Regions from separate parts of the Mesorhizobium sp. B2-8-3 genome, predicted to be linked through region 1. Evidence: predicted binding sites of a transcription regulator. Region 1 holds the regulator's gene; each other region holds the start of a gene.

Region 1 (6,156 bases):
CCTCGTGCTGGTTCTGCTCGGCGGGGTCGCGATCTCGCTGGTCGCCGGCTCGTGGGAGGCGCTGTCGAAGTTCGGCTTCTCCTTCCTGACCACCGAATCCTGGAACCCGGTCACCGAGAATTTCGGCGCCCTGGCGCCCATCTACGGCACCATCGTCACCTCGGCCATCGCCATTCTCATCGCTGTGCCGATCGGCATCGGCATCGCCATCTTTCTGACCGAGCTCTGCCCGCGTCCGCTCAGGCGCCCGATCGCCATCGCGGTCGAGCTGCTCGCAGGCATTCCCTCGATCATCTACGGCATCTGGGGCCTGTTCGTGTTCGCGCCGTTCCTGCAGACGACGATCCAGCCCTTCGTCATCTGGCTCTTCAAAGGCATCCCCGGCCTCAACAGCCTGTTTGCCGGCCCGCCCTACGGCATCGGCCTGCTGACCTCGTCGCTGATCCTTGCCATCATGGTGCTGCCCTTCATCACCTCGATCACCAAGGACGTGTTCGACACGGTGCCGGCGGTGCTGAAGGAATCGGCATACGGCATCGGCTGCACGACCTGGGAAGTGACCCGGCGCGTGACCATCCCCTATACCCGCGTCGGCATCATGGGCGGCGTCATGCTCGGCCTCGGCCGCGCGCTCGGCGAGACGATGGCGGTTACCTTCGTCATCGGCAACGCGCACCGCATCAGCGCCTCGCTGTTTGCGCCGGGCACGACGATCTCGGCGACCATCGCCAACGAATTCACCGAAGCCGACGGCAATCTCTATACATCCTCGCTTGTATCGCTCGGCCTGATCCTGTTCATCATCACCTTCATCATCCTCGCGCTTGCACGCTACATGCTGTTGCGCATCGATAGCCGCACGGGAGCCTGACCGATGTCGACTGCCGCATCGCTTCACCAAAGCCGCAAACGCAAGAATGCCGTGATGATGGCGCTGTGCGTCGTCGCGGCCGGCATCGGCCTCGCCTGGCTGGCGCTGATCCTCGGCGCCTTGCTCTACAAGGGGCTCTCCGGGGTGAACCTGGCGGTGTTCACTGAAATGACGCCGCCGCCCGGCGACGCCGGCGGCCTGCTCAACGCCATCTACGGCAGCATCGTCATGACGATCATCGGCATCGTCGTCGGCACGCCGATCGGCGTGCTGGCTGGCACCTACATGGCCGAATATGGCCGCTTCTCGAAGCTCACGACGGTGGTGCGCTTCATCAACGACATCCTGTTGTCTGCGCCATCGATCATCATCGGCCTGTTCGTCTATGAGCTGATGGTGCGGCCGATGGGGCACTTCTCGGCGATTGCCGGCGCCGTCGCGCTGTCGATCCTGGTGATCCCCGTCGTGGTGCGCACCACCGAGGACATGCTGAACCTTGTGCCCAACGCGCTGCGCGAAGCAGGCGCCGCCATCGGCGCGCCGCGCTGGGTGGTGATCCGCTCCGTCGCCTACCGCGCGGCAATGTCGGGCATCGTCACCGGAATCCTGCTGGCGATCGCCCGCATCTCCGGCGAGACGGCGCCGCTTCTCTTCACCGCGCTCAACAACCAGTTCTGGTCGAGCAATCTCAATGCGCCGATGGCCAGCCTGCCGGTGACCATCTTCCAGTTCGCTCTCAGCCCTTACGAGGAATGGCAGCAACTGGCCTGGACGGGCGCACTCATAATCACCCTGACGGTTCTCGGGCTGAGCATCATCGCCCGCAGCCTAACCGGACGCAGAGAGGACAGATGAAACCGATGTTGTCCACCGACCTGAACGCAGCCGATACGACCGTCGAGAAGGCCAAGATCGAGGTCAAGAACCTCAATTTCTACTATGGCCAGTCGAAGGCGCTGAAGGACATCAACCTGTCCCTGCCCGAGCGCAGCGTGACAGCCTTCATCGGCCCGTCGGGCTGCGGGAAGTCGACGCTGCTGCGCGTGCTCAACCGCATCTACGAGCTCTATCCGAAGCAGAGCGCCGAGGGCCAGGTGCTGCTCGACGGCAAGAACATCCTCGACCGCTCGCAGGACCTCAACCTGCTGCGCACCAAGATCGGCATGGTGTTCCAGAAGCCGACGCCGTTCCCGATGTCGATCTACGAGAACATCGCCTTCGGCGTCAGGCTCTATGAGAAGATCAGCAAGGCCGAGATGGATAGCCGCGTCGAGCAGGCGCTGAAGCGCGCCGCGCTGTGGACCGAGGTCAAGGACAAGCTCAACGCCAGCGGCCTCAGCCTCTCGGGCGGCCAGCAGCAGCGCCTGTGCATCGCCCGCACCGTGGCGGTGAAGCCCGAGGTCATCCTGCTCGACGAGCCGGCCTCGGCGCTCGATCCGCTGTCGACCGCCAAGATCGAGGAACTGATCGACGAGTTGCAGGCCGACTACACGATCGTCATCGTCACCCACAACATGCAGCAGGCGGCGCGCGTGTCGCGGCAGACGGCGTTCATGTATCTGGGCGAGCTGGTGGAGTTCGACCGGACCGAGAAGATCTTCACCTCGCCTCGCGAGAAGCGCACGCAGGACTACATAACCGGCCGCTTCGGCTGAGTTCATACGAGGACATCATCATGGCCGAACATACCGTCGCCTCCTTCGACGAGGATCTGAGGCAGATCAGCCGGCTCATCAACGACATGGGCGATCTCGCCAGCTCCATGGTCGGCGGTGCGACCAGGGCGCTGCTCGAGACCGACAATGCGCTGGCGCAGCGCGTCGTCTCCGACGACGCCATCATGGACGCTCGTCAGCGCGAGCTCGACGACCGCGCCATCACGCTGATCGCCAAGCGGCAGCCGATGGCGGACGACCTGCGCAACGTGGTCGGCTCGATCCGCATGGCGGGCGACCTCGAACGCATCGGCGATCTCGCCAAGAACATCGCCAAGCGCGTCGGCTCGGTCGGCGTCAGCGCCGCGCCGCGCGACCTCACGCATTCGATCGATTCGATGGCGCAGCTGGTGCTGATCCAGGTCCAGGCCGTGATCCAGGAATACATGGTGGGCGATGCCACGGCGCTGGCCAAGCTTCGCAACGACGACGAGCGCATCGACGTCAAATACACGTCCGTCTTCCGCGAGCTGTTGACCTACATGATGGAAGACCCGCGCAACATCACCGCTTGCACGCATCTTCTGTTCTGCGCCAAGAACCTCGAGCGCATCGGCGACCATGTGACCAACATCGCCGAGAATGCCTATTATGTGCTGACCGGCACGCAATTGCCCGCCAATCGTCCGAAGCAGGACGAGACCGCAATGTCGGCGCCGGCGGCCTGACGAAAAGGTTACCCCAATGATCGCGCCACGCATCATGGTGGTGGAGGACGAGGAGCCGCTGGGGGTGCTGCTCCGCTACAATCTCGAATCCGAGGGTTACCAGGTCGAAGTGGTGACCCGCGGCGACGAGGCCGAAATCCGCCTTCAGGAAAACGTTCCCGACCTGCTCGTGCTCGACTGGATGGTGCCGGCGGTTTCCGGCATCGAGCTCTGCCGGCGTCTCAGGATGCGGCCCGAGACCGAGCGGCTGCCGATCATCATGCTGACGGCGCGCGGCGAGGAAAGCGACCGCGTGCGCGGCCTCTCGACCGGCGCCGACGACTATCTGGTCAAGCCATTCTCGACGCCGGAGTTCATGGCGCGCGTCAAGGCGCTGCTGCGCCGCGCCAAGCCGGAGGTGCTGTCCAGCGTGCTCAAGGTCGGCGACATCGTGCTCGACCGCGAATCGCACCGGGTCTACCGCAAGAAGAGCGAGATCAGGCTCGGCCCGACCGAGTTCCGCCTGCTCGAATTCATGATGCGTCATCCCGGCCGCGTGTTCTCGCGCAGCCAGCTGCTCGACAATGTCTGGGGCGAGACGATCTATATCGACGAGCGCACCGTGGACGTCCATGTCGGGCGCCTGCGCAAGGCGGTCAACAACGGCCGCATGCCGGACGTCATCCGCACCATCCGCGGGGCGGGGTACGCGATCAGGGAGGATTAGTCCCGAGGGCGGAAGTTCCGACGGGATCGGCACTCCAACATTAACGCTGGTGGGTAGTCGAGACGCTTGCGCTTCGTCATCCACGGGCGGAGCAAGGAGCGTAGCGACGCAGCGCAGACCCGAGGATCCATGCCGTGACTTCCACGCGCCGCTATGGCGCAGAACTCTGCACCGCTGCACCCTACGATCGAGGTAACGGCATGGATTCCAGGGTCTGCGCGCGTCGCTTCGCTCCTTGCTCCGCCCTGGAATGACGAAGTCGCGGTGGCTTCGGCCAATCTCCAACGTTGGTGCGATTCGCGGCTTCAGCGCCATGTTCGCTCAGGCCACGTTCTTCCCGGCCCCCGCTCTGGCCTGCACCCCCGGCGCGAAAATCTCCTGATCGACGAAGGTCAGCGCGCGCATGGCGCAGCCTTCGCGGATAAGCGGCAGTTCGTTCGGCTCGGTGTCGAAGGAGATCGATTCCGAGTGCTGGCCGCCGGCGGTCTGGGCGATCGCCTCTCGCAGCGCCGGCTCGATCAGGTCGAAGGCGGCCGCGCTTACGCCGACCATGGCGACAGGCGCCGGGTCGATGAGGGCGAACAGGCTGCCGAGGCCGAAACCGAGCGCTTCGCCGGCCCGGCGATAAGCCTCCCGTTCGGGTCCGTCCTCCTGCCGGGCTTTCGCGGCCAGCGCGCGCATATCGGCGTCGCCGACGTCGGTCGGGGTGGCGTCCTCGCTTATTCCCATGGCGCTGCGCCAGATCGCGTAATTGCCGGCATAGGCCTCGACGCAGCCGCGGCGGCCGCAGCGGCAAAGCGCGCCGCCCGGACGATGGATCATATGGCCGAACTCGCCGCCGGAGGAATGCGTGCCGCTGAACAGCGCGCCCTTCAGCACAAGGCCCATGCCGATACCGTGCGAGAGCAGGATGGCGATGAAGTCGTCGCGATAGCGCTCGGGATCGCGCCATTGCAGCGCCACCGCCATCATGTTGCAGTCGTTCTCCATGGTGGCGGGAATACCGAATTCCCTTTCGAGGAGGTCGGCGAAAGGGATGTCGGTCAGCGGCGTGATCGGCGACCACAGCATGGCGCGTGAATGGGAATCGGTGATGCCTTGAATGCCCATGGCGATGCGGGCGACGCTGCCCACGTCGAGGTCGGGATCCCCCAGCCGGCGCCGCACGATCGCCATGCATTCGCCGATCAGCTCGTCGCGGGGCATGACAAGCGTGTCGAGGCGCTGCTGCTCCTCGGCAACCACCTGGCCGGCATAATCGATCACGGCGACCGACAGGAAGTTCAGCGACAGCACCACGGTCAGCACCGCGGCGGCTTCGGGGTTCAGCGCCAGACCGATCTGCGGCCGGCCGCGTTTCAACGCCGTCGGCTCGCTGGCCTTGCTTTCGGTGAGAATGCCTTCCTGGATCAGATCGGCGGAGATCGCCGAAATGGTCGAGTGGCTGAGCCCGGTGGTGGCAGCAATCTCCGTGCGCGAGGGCTGGCCGGCGCGGCGCACGGCCGAAATCACCATGGCGCGGTTGCGCCGGCGCAAATCGTCGTGACGGATTCCGACCGACATCGTCTCGCACGTCCTCCCAGTCATCGCGGCCTTGTGATGATGATGCCATGGCCTGTCGGTGACATGCTAGGGATAGTGGCAGAAGCCGCAGCCTGTGTCATTATTTATTGCGGATGTCGAAAAAAATGCCCTGACCCATCAAAACCCATCAGAATCGCAGTTGACAGCGTCGTTTTGCTGGATCACTATTTTTTTGAGGCTCGAAAAAAAGCCTCTATGCCGGCCTTCGGGCCAGTCTGGGTCGCGCCGCACAGGCGCAGGGAGGATATCATGAAGAAATTCGCAGCCGCCATTCTGGCGGGCGTTGCCATGTCGCTGACGCTGGCGTCGGTCGCCGAGGCGAAGGACAAGGTGATCGGCGTGTCGTGGTCGAATTTCCAGGAAGAGCGCTGGAAGACCGACGAAGCGGCGATGAAGGCCGCCATTGAGGCCGCCGGCGACAAGTACATCTCGGCCGACGCGCAGTCCAATCCGGGCAAGCAGCTGACCGACGTCGAAAGCCTGATCTCGCAAGGCGCCAACGCGCTGATCATCCTGGCGCAGGATGCCTCGGCAATCGGCCCGGCGGTGCAGAAGGCGCTCGATGAAGGCATTCCGGTCGTCGGCTACGACCGCCTGATCGAGAACAAGGAC
Region 2 (6,156 bases), on a different contig from region 1:
GAAATAGATGCGCAGGGGCGCCATGAGCTCCGCGTGCCAAGAATGGATGACCTGCCGCCCTCAGGTCGCGAATCGCTGGCGACCGCTGCCGGCCACGTCGCGCCAGCGCGATATAGGATGCAATTGGCGGCGAATGAAGGGCAAACGTCCGAAAGCGTCCAGTATCGTCCATCGGCCGGGCGAAACGCGCCATGCGCGCGTCGGCTTGGCGCAGTCCCTCGGCGTCGCGCAACCGGGCGTGACGCGCAGCGTGGCGCTGTTTGCTCGCGTCTCTCACCAAGCCCGGCCGTTCACGCTGGAGGCGCCGAGCCTCGGCGATTTCTGGGGCATCAGGATCGACGGCAGGCTGGCGGCGATGGCCGGCGAGCGCATGAGGCAGCCCGGTTGCCCGGAACTCAGCGGCGTCTGCACGCATCCGGATTTCCGCGGCCTTGCCCGCCTGCTGTCGGTGTTCGTGGCGGGCCGGATCGCGGCACGCGGCGAGGTCGCGTACCTGCACGCCTATGACAGCAATGCTGCGGGATCGGGCTTTACGAGTCGATCGGCTTCCGCCTGAGGAACAGGATGAACATGGCGATGCTTCAACGCGCGAAGTGACTGCTCGGCTTCGTCATCCACGGGCGGAGCGAGGAGCGCAGCGACGCAGCGCAGACCCGAGGATCCATTCCGTGACATGCGAGCGTTGCAACGTGCAGAATTCTGCTCCGCTGCGCCCTGTGATCGCGGTCACGGCATGGATTGCAGGGTCCGCGACGGAGCTTCGCTCCTGCTTCGCCCTAGAATGACGACGTTGGGGAGGCTTCCGCCAATCCCCAACGTTTGCGCTACCCTCAGCGCATCACACCGCGATCTTGCCGCCGCCCTGCTTCGTAATCGCAACGACGGACGGCCGCACCGGCATGTCCGGCTTGAAGTCCGGCCAGCGGGTCGACGGGTCCTCGTAATAGGACGGGCGGCCAAAGCCTTCCCAGTCCTCGCCGCCGTCGCCCGGATGCTGGACGGCGACGAAAGCGGTCTGGTCGTCCGGCGCGAAGAGCGGGCCGCACATTTCGGCGCCGATCGGCACGCGGAAGAACAGTTTTGAAGTCGCGCGCGCCGGGCCTTCGGTGTCGACCGCCCACAGGCCATCGGTGCGGCCGGTGGCCTTCGGACCCTGGCCGTCGGTGGCGACCCACAGACGTCCGGCCGAATCGACGGCGCAATTGTCCGGCATGCCGAACCAGCCATGGGCGGTGGTCGCGGTGGAGAAGGTGGCGCCGACATCGGCCACCGACGGATCGCCGCATTTCAGCAGCACTTCCCATTTGCCCTTGGGGGCGGCGAAGTCGCCGCCGTCCTCGATGATCTCGATGATGTGGCCGAAGGCGTTGCCGGCGCGCGGATTGGCGGCGTCGACCTGCTCGGCCTTGCGCTTGGTGTTGTTGGTCAGCATGACATAGACCTTGCCGTTGCCGGCATTCGGCTGGATGTCCTCCGGCCGGTCCATCTTGGTGGCGCCGAGCAGGTCGGCGGCGCGCCGCGTCTCGATGAGCACGTCGGCCTGGGACGCAAAACCGTTCTCGGCCGTCAGCGGGCCCTGCCCGAACACGATCGGCATCCATTCTACCGAGCCGTCCTCGGCGAACTTCGCCACATGCAGCGTGCCGTCGTCGAGCAGGTTCATGTTGGCCGCGCGGTCATCGGGATTGAACTTGCCGGCGGTGACGAATTTGTAGACGTAGTCGAAGCGTTCGTCGTCGCCGAGATAGAAGACGACGCGGCCATCCCTGGCGACGATCGATTCGGCGCCCTCATGCTTGAAACGGCCCATGGCGGTGCGCTTCCTCGGCACCGAAGCCGGATCGTTGACATCGACCTCGACGATCCAGCCGAAGCGATTGGGCTCATTCGGCTCCTTGGCAAGGTTGAAGCGATCATAATGCGCGCCCCACTCATAGGCGCCTTCGGGGATGCCGAGGCGCTTGTAATTGGCGGCTTCCCTGTGGCCCTCCGGCAATTCGCCCGAGAAATAGCCGTGGATGTTCTCCTCGGCCATCACATAGGTGCCCCAGGGCGTGACGCCGCCGGCGCAGTTGTTGACGGTGCCTATGACCTTGGCGCCGGACGGATCGGCATTGGTCTTGACGCGATCATGGCCGGCGACCGGGCCGGACAGCGCCATCTCGGTGTTGGAGGTGATGCGGCGGTTGAGCTTGCCGTCGCGCACGACCTGCCACTTGCCGCCCTGCTTGCGGATTTCGACGATCGTGCCGCCATGCGCGGCCATCTCGACATCGACCTGCTCCTTGGAGAGCGGCGCCACCTCGGCGGCCTTCTTGCCGTCCTTCTCGACGATCGAGACGATGCCGGGGAACATCAGATGCGGGTTGGTGTATTCGTGATTGACCACCAGCAAGCCGTGCTCGGCGGAGCCGTCGATCGGGATATAGCCGACATAGTCGTTGTTGTAGCCGAACTGTCTGGCCTGGGCTTCGGCCGATTGTTTTGCCGGATCGAACTCCGGTGAGTCGGCGAACAGCGGATCGCCCCAGCGCAACAGCACGTCGGCGTCATAGCCCGGCGCGACATGGTGCTTGTCGTCGATGCCGGCCTCGAGCTCGTCGAACTTGAAGGCCGAAGCCTCTGCGGCGCGCGCCTCGTCGGCGGCGATCAGCGCTAGCGGGCTGACGGTGGCGGCAATGGCCGAGACGGCCAGCGAGCCCATGAGAAAGCCGCGGCGCGAGAAACGCGCGGCGATGATCTCGCCCATGGTGCGGTTGTCGGTCGGATTGACGGGCGGGCCGTCATTTTCCTCGAGCAGGCTGGTGCGGAAGCGGGTCTCAGGGGTCACGGTCATGGGATTCCTCTGGCTTCTTGAGGTGGCTGGGATTTTGACCTTTCGACCCCTAAAGCGCGCCGATCACATTTTCGTGACATGGCTTCGATGTACCCCCGGTGATTGGCGAAGTCGTCGATGTCGGTCCCTTTCACCCGTATAGTGACGGGGAGAAGGGGCTTGCCGCGGCCTTCGCCCTATCCTCCACCACCCAGCTTGACGGTTTCGTCCGCTTCGGAAACAAAGGCTGCGGCCGGCGTGGCGATGGCGCTTCAAGAAGGGGACGACAAGGTGAGTTTCTGGGGACTGGCGCAGCTCGGCATTTCGACGGTGATGTTCCTGCTGGCGGCGATGGCGGCCAAGCATTGGGGGATGGCGCCGAGCCTGGCCAAGCTTCTTTTGACCCTGGCGCTCTACACGGCCGGCAATCTGATCATGCTGCGGCTGGTGCGCGAGTTCGGCATGTCGGTGTCGTTCAGCCTGTCGGCGGTCATCCAGCTCGTCTCGGTCAATGCCGTGGCGCTCGCCTTCTTCGGCGAACGGCTAAACGCCTTGCAAGCGACCGGCATGGTGCTGGCGGTCGCCGCCGTCGCGCTGATCACGCTCGGGCCCTATATGCAACGGCTGTAGCTGGACCCAAGGGCCCGAATGAAATCGACCGCCAACGCGCTGCTCAACAAGTTGGAATTCCCGGTGCTGCTGGCCGGGCTGGCGATCGCCGGCGGTCTATGGGGCCTGGTGGAGCTCATCGAGGTGGCGCGCGCCACCACGCCACATGCCTTCGATACGGAAATCCTGCTTGCCTTCCGCCATGCCGGGCAGCCGGACAGTCCGATCGGTCCACCCTGGCTCGAAGGCGCGGTGCGCGACGTCACCGCGCTGGGCAGCACCGCCGTGCTGGCGCTGATCACGACGGCGACGATCGTCTATCTGCTCTTGCTCCGCAGACCCCTGACAGCTCTGTTCATGTTCGCGGCCGTGGCGGGCGGGCAAGTGCTTTCCAGCCTGCTCAAATTCGAGGTCGACCGGCCGCGCCCCGATCTCGTCTCGCATCTCGTCACCGAGACTTCGCTCTCGTTTCCCAGCGGCCACGCGATGCTGTCGGCGGTGACCTATCTGACCCTCGGCTCGCTGGCGGCCCGCTTCCTGCCGGACCGCAGGACGAAAGTCTTCGTGCTTGGCCTTGCCGTGCTCACCACGGTGCTGATCGGCGCCAGCCGCGTCTATCTTGGCGTGCACTGGCCGTCCGACGTGCTTGCCGGCTGGTGCGCGGGCTTCGCATGGGCCATGCTGTGCTGGCTTGCGGCGCGCCTGCTGCAGCGACGCAAAGTAGTGGCCGACAGCGACTGATCGATGGCTGAGGCATATAAAATGATGCTTGAAACATTGTAATATTTACAATATACATCTCCTACAGCTTCAAAGACGGATTCCGGCCGATGATCACTGCCGCACAGATGCGCGCCGCGCGGGCGTTGACCGGCATCGACCAGAAGACGCTCGCCGAGCGCGCCGGCGTCTCGCTGCCGACGATCCAGCGCATGGAAGCGAGCGACGGCGTCGTCCGAGGCGTGGTCGACACGCTGACGAAGGTCATCCAGGCGCTCGACGAGGTCGGCGTGGAGCTGATCGGCGAGAACCAGGCCAGCGAGCGCGGCGGCAGGGGCGTGCGCCTCAAGACTACCGCGTCGCAGAACCCGCAGGGCTGAGCCGCCACCGCGGCGGTGCGGAAGAATCGGCGCCGTTGCGGCCGGATTTACCGCCCAATGCCGCGCTCTCTCACATCGCCGCTTCGATCGGCTCGGCAAGCTTCGGATTGGCGCGCGCGGCAATCAGGCAGCCGGCGACGATGAGGCATGCCCCCGTCAGCGTGGTCCAGGCCACCGTTTCGCCGAAAAAGAACCAGCCAAGCGCGATCGCCCAGATGAAGGCCGAGTATTCGGTCGGAATTAGATATTGCGCCTCGGCACGGGCGTAGGACCAGCTCATCAAAAATTGCCCGGCGAGCGACAGCAGCGCCACCGCGCCCAAGGGAAGCCAGAGATCGCTCGGCAGCGCAACCGCGAGCCAGGGTGCTGCGAGACCGAGGATGATCGCGACGAAGAGGTTCTGGAACAGCATGATCTCGACCGGCCTGGCCAGCAGCGCCTGTTGCCGGGAGAGGATCAGATTGTAGGCGTAGAATACCGTCGATGCGAGCACCGCGGCCGTGCCAAGCAGGGCGTCCTGCGAATGGCTTGCCGCACCGAACTGGCCGGCCAATATGATCGCGACGCCCGCCATGCCGGCCAGCGACGCCCAGATTGCCTGCCGCCTTATGCGTTCGCCCAGCAACAAGGCCGCAAGCAAAAGCGCAAACAGCGGCGCGACGAAGCTGAGCCCGATCGCCTCGGCGAGCGGCAGCCTCGCCAGACCCCAGAAGAACGAGACCAGGACGACGCCGACAATCGCGGCGCGCAGGGCATGCAGGCCCAGCACCGGAAGGCTCGGCTTCGAACGCGACCCCGCCGACCAGGCGGCGCCCGCGACCAACGTGGCAACCAGGCTGCGCCACAGCAGCGTGTTGTAGACGCCGACCGCGAGGGCCAGGGACTTCATTGCCGCATCCATGCCGGAGAGCAGGAAGATCGCCAGCGCGCATATGAGCACGGGGATCATCGGCGAAACGGCGCCGGTCAGGCTGGATGTCTTCACGGCTTCGCTCATGTGACGGATGGGAGCCGGATAGTACGGAGCAAGCGGCGAAACCAGATGGCAGCGCCGTCGACATGGCGGTCCAATCGCGATTGGCGAGGCGAAAAACTCGCCTCGCCGCTGCAGTGCCGAGATGCGAAACGCTGTCCCGCTGGCGTTGCAATGCTTCTCCGCCGCGACGTGCTCAATCCAGTGACAGCGCCACGACTTCGCCCTCGCCCATCAGCGGCACGAAGATCCTTTCACCGTCCGTGCCGATGTCGGCGCTGCCTGGCTTGAATTGCGCCACGGCTATCGGCGCGCCGCCTGTCTTGTAGCTGTAAAGCGTGCCGGTCATGTAGGCGGTGGCGTAGATGGTGTCGCCAATGGCGATGACGCCGTCGAGGTCGGCGAAATTTTGAGCGCCGGGCAGCGGCGTGACCTTCTTCGTGGCGAGGTCGACCGACAGCAGGCCGCCCGGCTCGGCGGTGCTGAAATCGGTCTTGTTGATGCCCTTGCCCCAGGACGCGACGATCAGCCTGCCGCCGTCGGCGAACACGCCATTGGGCGAGGCGAGCAGCGCGTCCTTGACGAACAATTCCGGCCTGTCGCCGTCGATGCGATAGACCGTGTCGGCCAGCATGTCGCTGACATAGACCTTGCCGGCG
Region 3 (6,156 bases), on a different contig from region 1:
CCATTTTCTCGACGTCCCACTGAGAGAAGATGTAGTCGACCTTCGGCCCGAGATCGGCGGCCGCCTGCTTGGCGCCATTGTAGACGATGGTGCCGAAGGCGTCGCCCTCGGCGCCGCCGACGAAGAAGCGGATGTGCACGTCCTTGCACCATTGCGCGTCCAGCGCCTGTGCCGGCAAAGTGGAGATCGAGGCGCAGAGCGCCGTGGCGGCCGCCACGACGGTCGAGCGCAGAACAGTCCTTCTGGTCGTCATGCTCATGCACGTTCCTCCCTTTTGATCCCTCGCATCGGAGGGTTTTCGACAATCGCTCGGCGCGGCGCGCCGCAGTGCCGGCCGGCTCCTCCCGCCGACCAATCCTCAATTTGGCCTCAAGCCGGATTGGGCAGGTAGCTGGACCCTCCCCGGCATTGCTTCAGATAGTCGAGCGCGCGCGCCTGGCCGGTGATCTCGAGATCGCCGCGATAGACCGGATCGTGCCAGCCCTCGATGTCGATGGCGCCCTTGTAACCGGCAAGACGCAACTCGCTGATCACCCGCGTCCAGTCGCTGTCGCCAAAACCCGGCGTACGCATCTGCACGAAAGGCAGGCGGCCGAACACGCCGTGCTCGCGGATCACATCCCAGCGCACGGTGGCGTCCTTGCCGTGGACGTGGAAGATGCGCGGCGCCCATTTGCGGATCTGCGGGATCGGGTCGATCAGATAGACGAGCTGATGGCACGGCTCCCATTCGAGGCCGAGATTGTCGTTGGGCAACTCGTTGAACATCAGCTCCCAGGCATCCGGGTTGTGGGCGATGTTCCAGTCGCCGCTCGCCCAGTTGCCGTCCATCGCGCAATTCTCGAAGGCGATGCGCACGCCCTTGTCGGCGGCGCGTTTCGCCAACGGCCCCCAGACTTCACGGAAACGCGGGAGGCTGTCGGTCAGCTTCTTGCCGCGGATGCGGCCGGTGAAGCCGCTGACCATGGACGTCCCGAACAGATGCGCATTGTCGATGACGGCCTCCCAAGCCGCGAGCACGCCGCGATCGACCTCGCCGCCTTCCAGCGGGTTGCCGAACACGCCGATCGACGACACGGTAACGTCGGCATCGCCGATCGCTTCGCGGATTTCGCCCGCCAGGCGCTTCAGGTCCTTGCCGTCCAGCGTCTGCCAGAAGAAAGGCTGGATGCTCTCGAAGCCGAGCGGCAGGATCTGCCTGACATAGGCGCCCGGGTCGTCGAGATTGGCCCGCACCATGGTGCCGATCCTGATGTCGAGAAGCGGATTTGCCATCATTGTGCTTCCTTGACGATTGCCACGCGCCGCCCGCTCTCCGCGCTCTCGATCGCGCCGAAGACCATGGCCAGGCTTTTGAGGTTGTCGGCGCCGCGCGTCTCCGGCTCGGCGCCGGTCTCGATCGCGTGCATGAAATCCTTGATGATGCCGAGATGGCCGTCGACGCGGTCGGTCGGATCAAGCGGCGGCACTTCGATCGGCTGGGTCTTGTCGATGATACCATCGCGGCCGGACGCAACCACCTCCGCCTTGAGCCCGTCATGGCCATCCCACAGCACGCTGCCGCGCTCGGCGACGATGCGCCAGCTGCCTTCCCAGCTGGTGCGGAAGCCGTCCGCGCACCAGGAGCCGGCATAGGTGAACACCTTGCCGCCGCCGAGATCGAAGACGGCGCTCGCCGATGAGCCCTGCCGGTACCAGGAATTGGCCGGCTCCCATTCCTGGCAGTAGACGCTGGCCGGTTCGCCGGCGACCATGTAGCGCGCGGCGTCGAAAGTGTGGATCGCCATGTCGAGCAGCAGCACGTGGCGCATCTCCTCGCGAAAGCCGCCGAAATGCGGCGCGACGAAGAAATCGGCGTGGATGCTGGTCGCCGCGCCGATGGCGCCTGAATCAAGAAAGCGCCTGATGCGCCTGACATTGGCGACGTAGCGCCGGTTCTGGACGACGGCATGGACGCGCCTGGCCTTGCGCGCCGCCTTGATGATGGCGCGCGCATTGTCCGGGCTGTCGGCCAGCGGCTTTTCGGTGAGCAAATGGCAATGATGGGCGAAGGCCGAAAGCGCGACTTCGCGGCGGGCAGCCGGGACCACGACATCGAATACGGCGTCGGGCTTGGTCTCATCGAGAACGGCGTCGAGGCTTGTGCTGACCACTGCATTGGAGAGCCCGTATTCGCGCGCCCTCGCTTGCGCCCGTTCGGCATCGAGATCGACAAGGCCGGCAATGGCGAGCCCGTCGATCCGCCTTGCGGCATCGAGCCAGTGCTTGCTCATGGCTCCGCACCCGACCAGGACGACCTTCATCATCCAGCACTCCTCCTCGGCTCGGCCCCTCCAGGCCGAGTGTCACGGGGCATCCGCGGCATCAACCGTAAACGTTTTTCCGTAAACGTTTACGAGAACACACCCGATGGCGTAGAATGTCAATCGGCTGCTTGTCGAAAATTGTCCCGAAGCCTTGGCCTGAGCGGCAGCCGGTGCTAGCCAAGGCAGGGGGAGAACCGTCCTTGGCGTCCAGCATCCACGACCTTGCGCGTCACCTGAACATTTCGATCGGCACCGTGTCGCGGGCGCTGAACGGCCGCGCCGACGTCAATGCCGACACCCGCCGGCGCGTGCTGGAAGCCGCCAAGCTGCTGAACTACGCGCCCAACCAATCCGGCCGCAGCTTGCGGCAAGGCGCCACCCATTCCGTCGCCTTCATGCTGCAGCCGCATCCGGGTGACCAGCAATATGGCGAGCCGTTCTTCATCCCGTTCCTGACCGGCCTGCAGGCGCGGCTGGCCGAAAGCGGGCTCGATCTGATCGTGGTGATGGGCGCGCCTGGCGACTACCAGCAGGAGCGCCTGCGCCGCGTCGTCGAGACCCGCCGCGCCGACGCGGTGGTGCTGGCCTGGACGCGGCGCGAGGACGAACGCATCGACTATCTGACCGAGCGAGGCTTTCCCTTCGCAACACTCGGCCGCAGCCGCTCGGGCGGCAAGTCCTACCCTTCGCTTGATCTCGATTTCGAGAAGGCGGGCAGCGACGCGGTCGACCGGCTGGTCGCGCGCGGCCATCGTCGCATCGCCGCCATCCGCCCGGCGCTCAACCTCAATTTCGGATATCTCTTCCTCGACGGCTATCGCAAGGCGCTGAAACGGCACGGCATCGAGGTTGACCTCGGCCTGATCGCCGAGGGCTTCATCAACGAGGCCGGCGGCTACCAGGTGACGCCGCGCGTCATGCTCTCCAAGGACCGACCGACGGCAATCATCTTCAACAACGACGCCATGGCGCTCGGCGGCTGCAAGGCACTGGCCGAGATGGGCATCCGGCCGGGTCACGACATCGCCGTGACCGTCATCGTCGACACGCCGCTCTGCCGCTATTTCTCGCCGACTCTGACAGCCTTCCGTCCATCGCTGGAGCCGATGGGCCGGAGGCTGGCCGAGATGCTGTTCGCCTCGCTTCCCGCCTTCGCCGGCCCCGAAGGCACACGCATCATCCGCGAGGTTTGGCCGCTGGAGCTGGTCGTTCGGGAGAGCGATTGAGCGGAAGCGCTTTCCTTCTCCCCCTTTGGAAGAAGGAAAGAACCTCCGCCTGTCACGCAACCATCACGTTCACGTCCTAGACCGCTCGACGGCCAGGGCTGGCCGCATCGTCGATGCCGCGCCTTTTTGAGCCACTGGCCGCTCTGCTCGTCAAGAAGGGGATATCGATGAAACACCTTAACCGAACCGTCGCGCTCGGCGCGGCGCTTGCCCTGTTCACCGCCCTCACCCCGGCGCTCGCCGACGGCGTTGCCTATGTCAACAAGGGGCTGGTCGGCATCGGCCGCATCCCGGCCAGCCAGAAGGACAAGTTCGGCGAGACCTTCGGTTCAGGGTCCGGCATGGCGATCGACACCAAGTCCTGGGCGCGTGATGGCGCCGGCTACAAGGGTTCGCTCTGGCTGCTGCCGGATCGCGGCTACAATGTCGTCGGCACCACCGACTATCGCCCGCGTCTCAACACCATTTCGATCGAGCTGGCCCCGACCGCTCCTGGCGCAGCGCCCGCTGCTGGACAGGAACAGACCGGCGTCAAGGCGACGCTCGCCGACACGATGCTGTTGACCGACGACAAGGGCGCCGACGCCACCGGCCTCGATCCGTTGAACGGCGTGCGCGAAGCCGCCGGCGACATGCCGATCCTGCCGCAGGCCGACAACGGCAAGCTGGCGTTGGATAACGAAGCGATCGCACGGCTGGCGGACGGCACGATGTTCATCTCCGACGAATATGGCCCCAACATCTACCGTTTTTCGGCCGACGGCCACCTGATGTCGGCGACGCAACCGCCCGCGGCCCTTGTGCCGATGCGCCACGGCAAGCCGAATTTCGCCTCCGACAACCCTGGCCCGGGCGCCGCCGAGCCCGATCCGAAGGACCCGGAGACCGGCCGCCAGAACAACCAGGGGCTCGAAGGCATGTCGATGACGCCCGACGGCAAGTTCCTGATCGCCGTGCTGCAGTCGGCGGCCCGCCAGGACGGCGGCGATTCCGGCTCGACCCGCCAGAACACCCGCGCGCTGGTCTATAATGCTTCCGACCTCGCCCACCTCAAGCTGGCGCACGAATATGTCGTGCCGCTGCCGGTGTTCAAGGATGCCAAAGGCAAGACCAAGGTGGCCGCGCAGAGCGAGATCGTTGCGCTCTCCGACAAGAGCTTCCTGATGCTGGCGCGCGACTCGGGCAACGGCCAGGGTCTCAAGGGCGACGAGTCGCTCTATCGCAAGATCGAGATCGTCGACCTTTCCGCCGCCACCGATATCGCCAACGGTCCGTTCGACGCGGCCGACAAGCCGGTCGCGCCGAAGGGCGTGCTCGACCCGTCGGTGACGCCGGCCAAGCTTACCTCGTTCATCGACATCAACGACAAGGGCGAGCTCGGCCGCTTCGGCCTGCACAATGGCGCGCCGAACGACAAGGACAACCTTTCGGAGAAGTGGGAGGCGATGTCGCTGGTCTCCGTGCTCGATCCGAAGCTGCCCGACGACTATTTCCTGTTCGTCGCCAACGACAACGACTTCCTCACCCAGGACGGCTTCCAGGTCGGCGCTTCGTACAAGGCCGAGGATGGCGCCGATGTCGACACCACCTTCCTCGTCTATCAGGTGACAATCCCCGGCCTGTCTGGGAACACTGTCGCCGGCCAGTAACCGGCGACGGGCGAATGCCCGTCATCCCGCTGATCCTGAAAAGGATGCATGACCATCAGGCCTGCGATACCATCGCGGGCCTGATTCATTTTCGGTGCTGCCATGGATGACAAGAAGCCCACCCGCCGGCGGACCGGCGACCTGACCAGCGGCCCCATTCCGCGCACGCTGCTTTTGTTCGCCCTGCCGGTGCTGGGCTCCAACGTGCTGCAGTCGCTGAACGGCTCGATCAATGCCGTCTGGGTGGGGCGCTTCCTTGGCGAAGCGGCGCTGACGGCGACCTCCAACGCCAATCTGGTGCTGTTCCTGATCCTTGGCACGGTGTTCGGCATCGGCATGGCGGCGACCATTCTGGTCGCGCAGTCCGTCGGCGCCCGCGATCTGCCGGAAGCCAGGCGCATCGTCGGCACCAGCGCCACCTTCTTCTTCCTGGTTTCCGTGGTGTTCGCGGTCTGCGGCTGGGTCTGGGTCGACGCCATCCTCACCGGGCTCGGCACGCCGGCGGATGCCTTGCCGCTGGCGCGCGCCTACCTGCGCATCATCTTTGTCGCCGTGCCGATGATGAACCTTTTGTCCTTCGTCATGACCGTGCTGCGCGGCGCCGGCGATTCGCGCACGCCGTTTGTCTTCATGGCGCTGGCGGTCGTTCTCGACGTCGTGCTCAATCCCTTGCTGATCCGCGGCATCGGCCCCTTCCCCGAGCTCGGCATCGCCGGCTCGGCGACTTCGACGCTCATAGGCCAGACGGTCAGCGTGATCGCCATCCTGATCGTGCTCTATGCCCGCAAACACCCGCTGCGGTTGGCGGGCGCCGACCTCGCCCTGCTCAGGCCCGACCCGGCGCTGCTGCGCATCGTCGTCTTCAAGGGCATTCCGATGGGCCTGCAGATGATCGTCATCTCGGCCGCGGCATTGACCGTGATGGGCATCGTCAATTCCTACGGCTCGCAGGTCGCTGCCGCTTACGGCATCGCC

What was found. The regulator PhoB, encoded in region 1, activates phosphate uptake and scavenging genes when phosphate is short. The targets are predictions, from matches to a motif close to TGTCATNNANCTGTCAT.
Region 2: the regulator PhoB is predicted to act here: its motif matches at 2,899-2,915, upstream of FJ418_RS08585 (PhoX family phosphatase).
Region 3: the regulator PhoB is predicted to act here: its motif matches at 3,583-3,599, upstream of FJ418_RS18630 (esterase-like activity of phytase family protein).

What each region holds. Positions count from the first base shown of each region.
Region 1 is NZ_VFTW01000038.1:6,216-12,371, reverse strand. It holds gene pstC (phosphate ABC transporter permease subunit PstC) at 1-871, shown strand, start outside; gene pstA (phosphate ABC transporter permease PstA) at 875-1,726, shown strand; gene pstB (phosphate ABC transporter ATP-binding protein PstB) at 1,723-2,526, shown strand; gene phoU (phosphate signaling complex protein PhoU) at 2,547-3,254, shown strand; gene phoB (phosphate regulon transcriptional regulator PhoB) at 3,271-3,960, shown strand; gene FJ418_RS30145 (ROK family protein) at 4,282-5,523, opposite strand; gene xylF (D-xylose ABC transporter substrate-binding protein) at 5,794-6,156, shown strand, end outside.
Region 2 is NZ_VFTW01000004.1:170,074-176,229, reverse strand. It holds gene FJ418_RS08595 (phosphatidylglycerol lysyltransferase domain-containing protein) at 1-24, opposite strand, end outside; partial or broken gene FJ418_RS32350 (GNAT family N-acetyltransferase) at 287-597, shown strand; gene FJ418_RS08585 (PhoX family phosphatase) at 839-2,836, opposite strand; gene FJ418_RS08580 (hypothetical protein) at 3,107-3,445, shown strand; gene FJ418_RS08575 (phosphatase PAP2 family protein) at 3,464-4,165, shown strand; gene FJ418_RS08570 (helix-turn-helix transcriptional regulator) at 4,255-4,524, shown strand; gene FJ418_RS08565 (DMT family transporter) at 4,595-5,521, opposite strand; gene FJ418_RS08560 (ATP/GTP-binding protein) at 5,694-6,156, opposite strand, start outside.
Region 3 is NZ_VFTW01000012.1:43,785-49,940, forward strand. It holds gene FJ418_RS18610 (substrate-binding domain-containing protein) at 1-259, opposite strand, end outside; gene FJ418_RS18615 (sugar phosphate isomerase/epimerase) at 370-1,278, opposite strand; gene FJ418_RS18620 (Gfo/Idh/MocA family oxidoreductase) at 1,275-2,306, opposite strand; gene FJ418_RS18625 (LacI family DNA-binding transcriptional regulator) at 2,507-3,532, shown strand; gene FJ418_RS18630 (esterase-like activity of phytase family protein) at 3,700-5,181, shown strand; gene FJ418_RS18635 (MATE family efflux transporter) at 5,284-6,156, shown strand, end outside.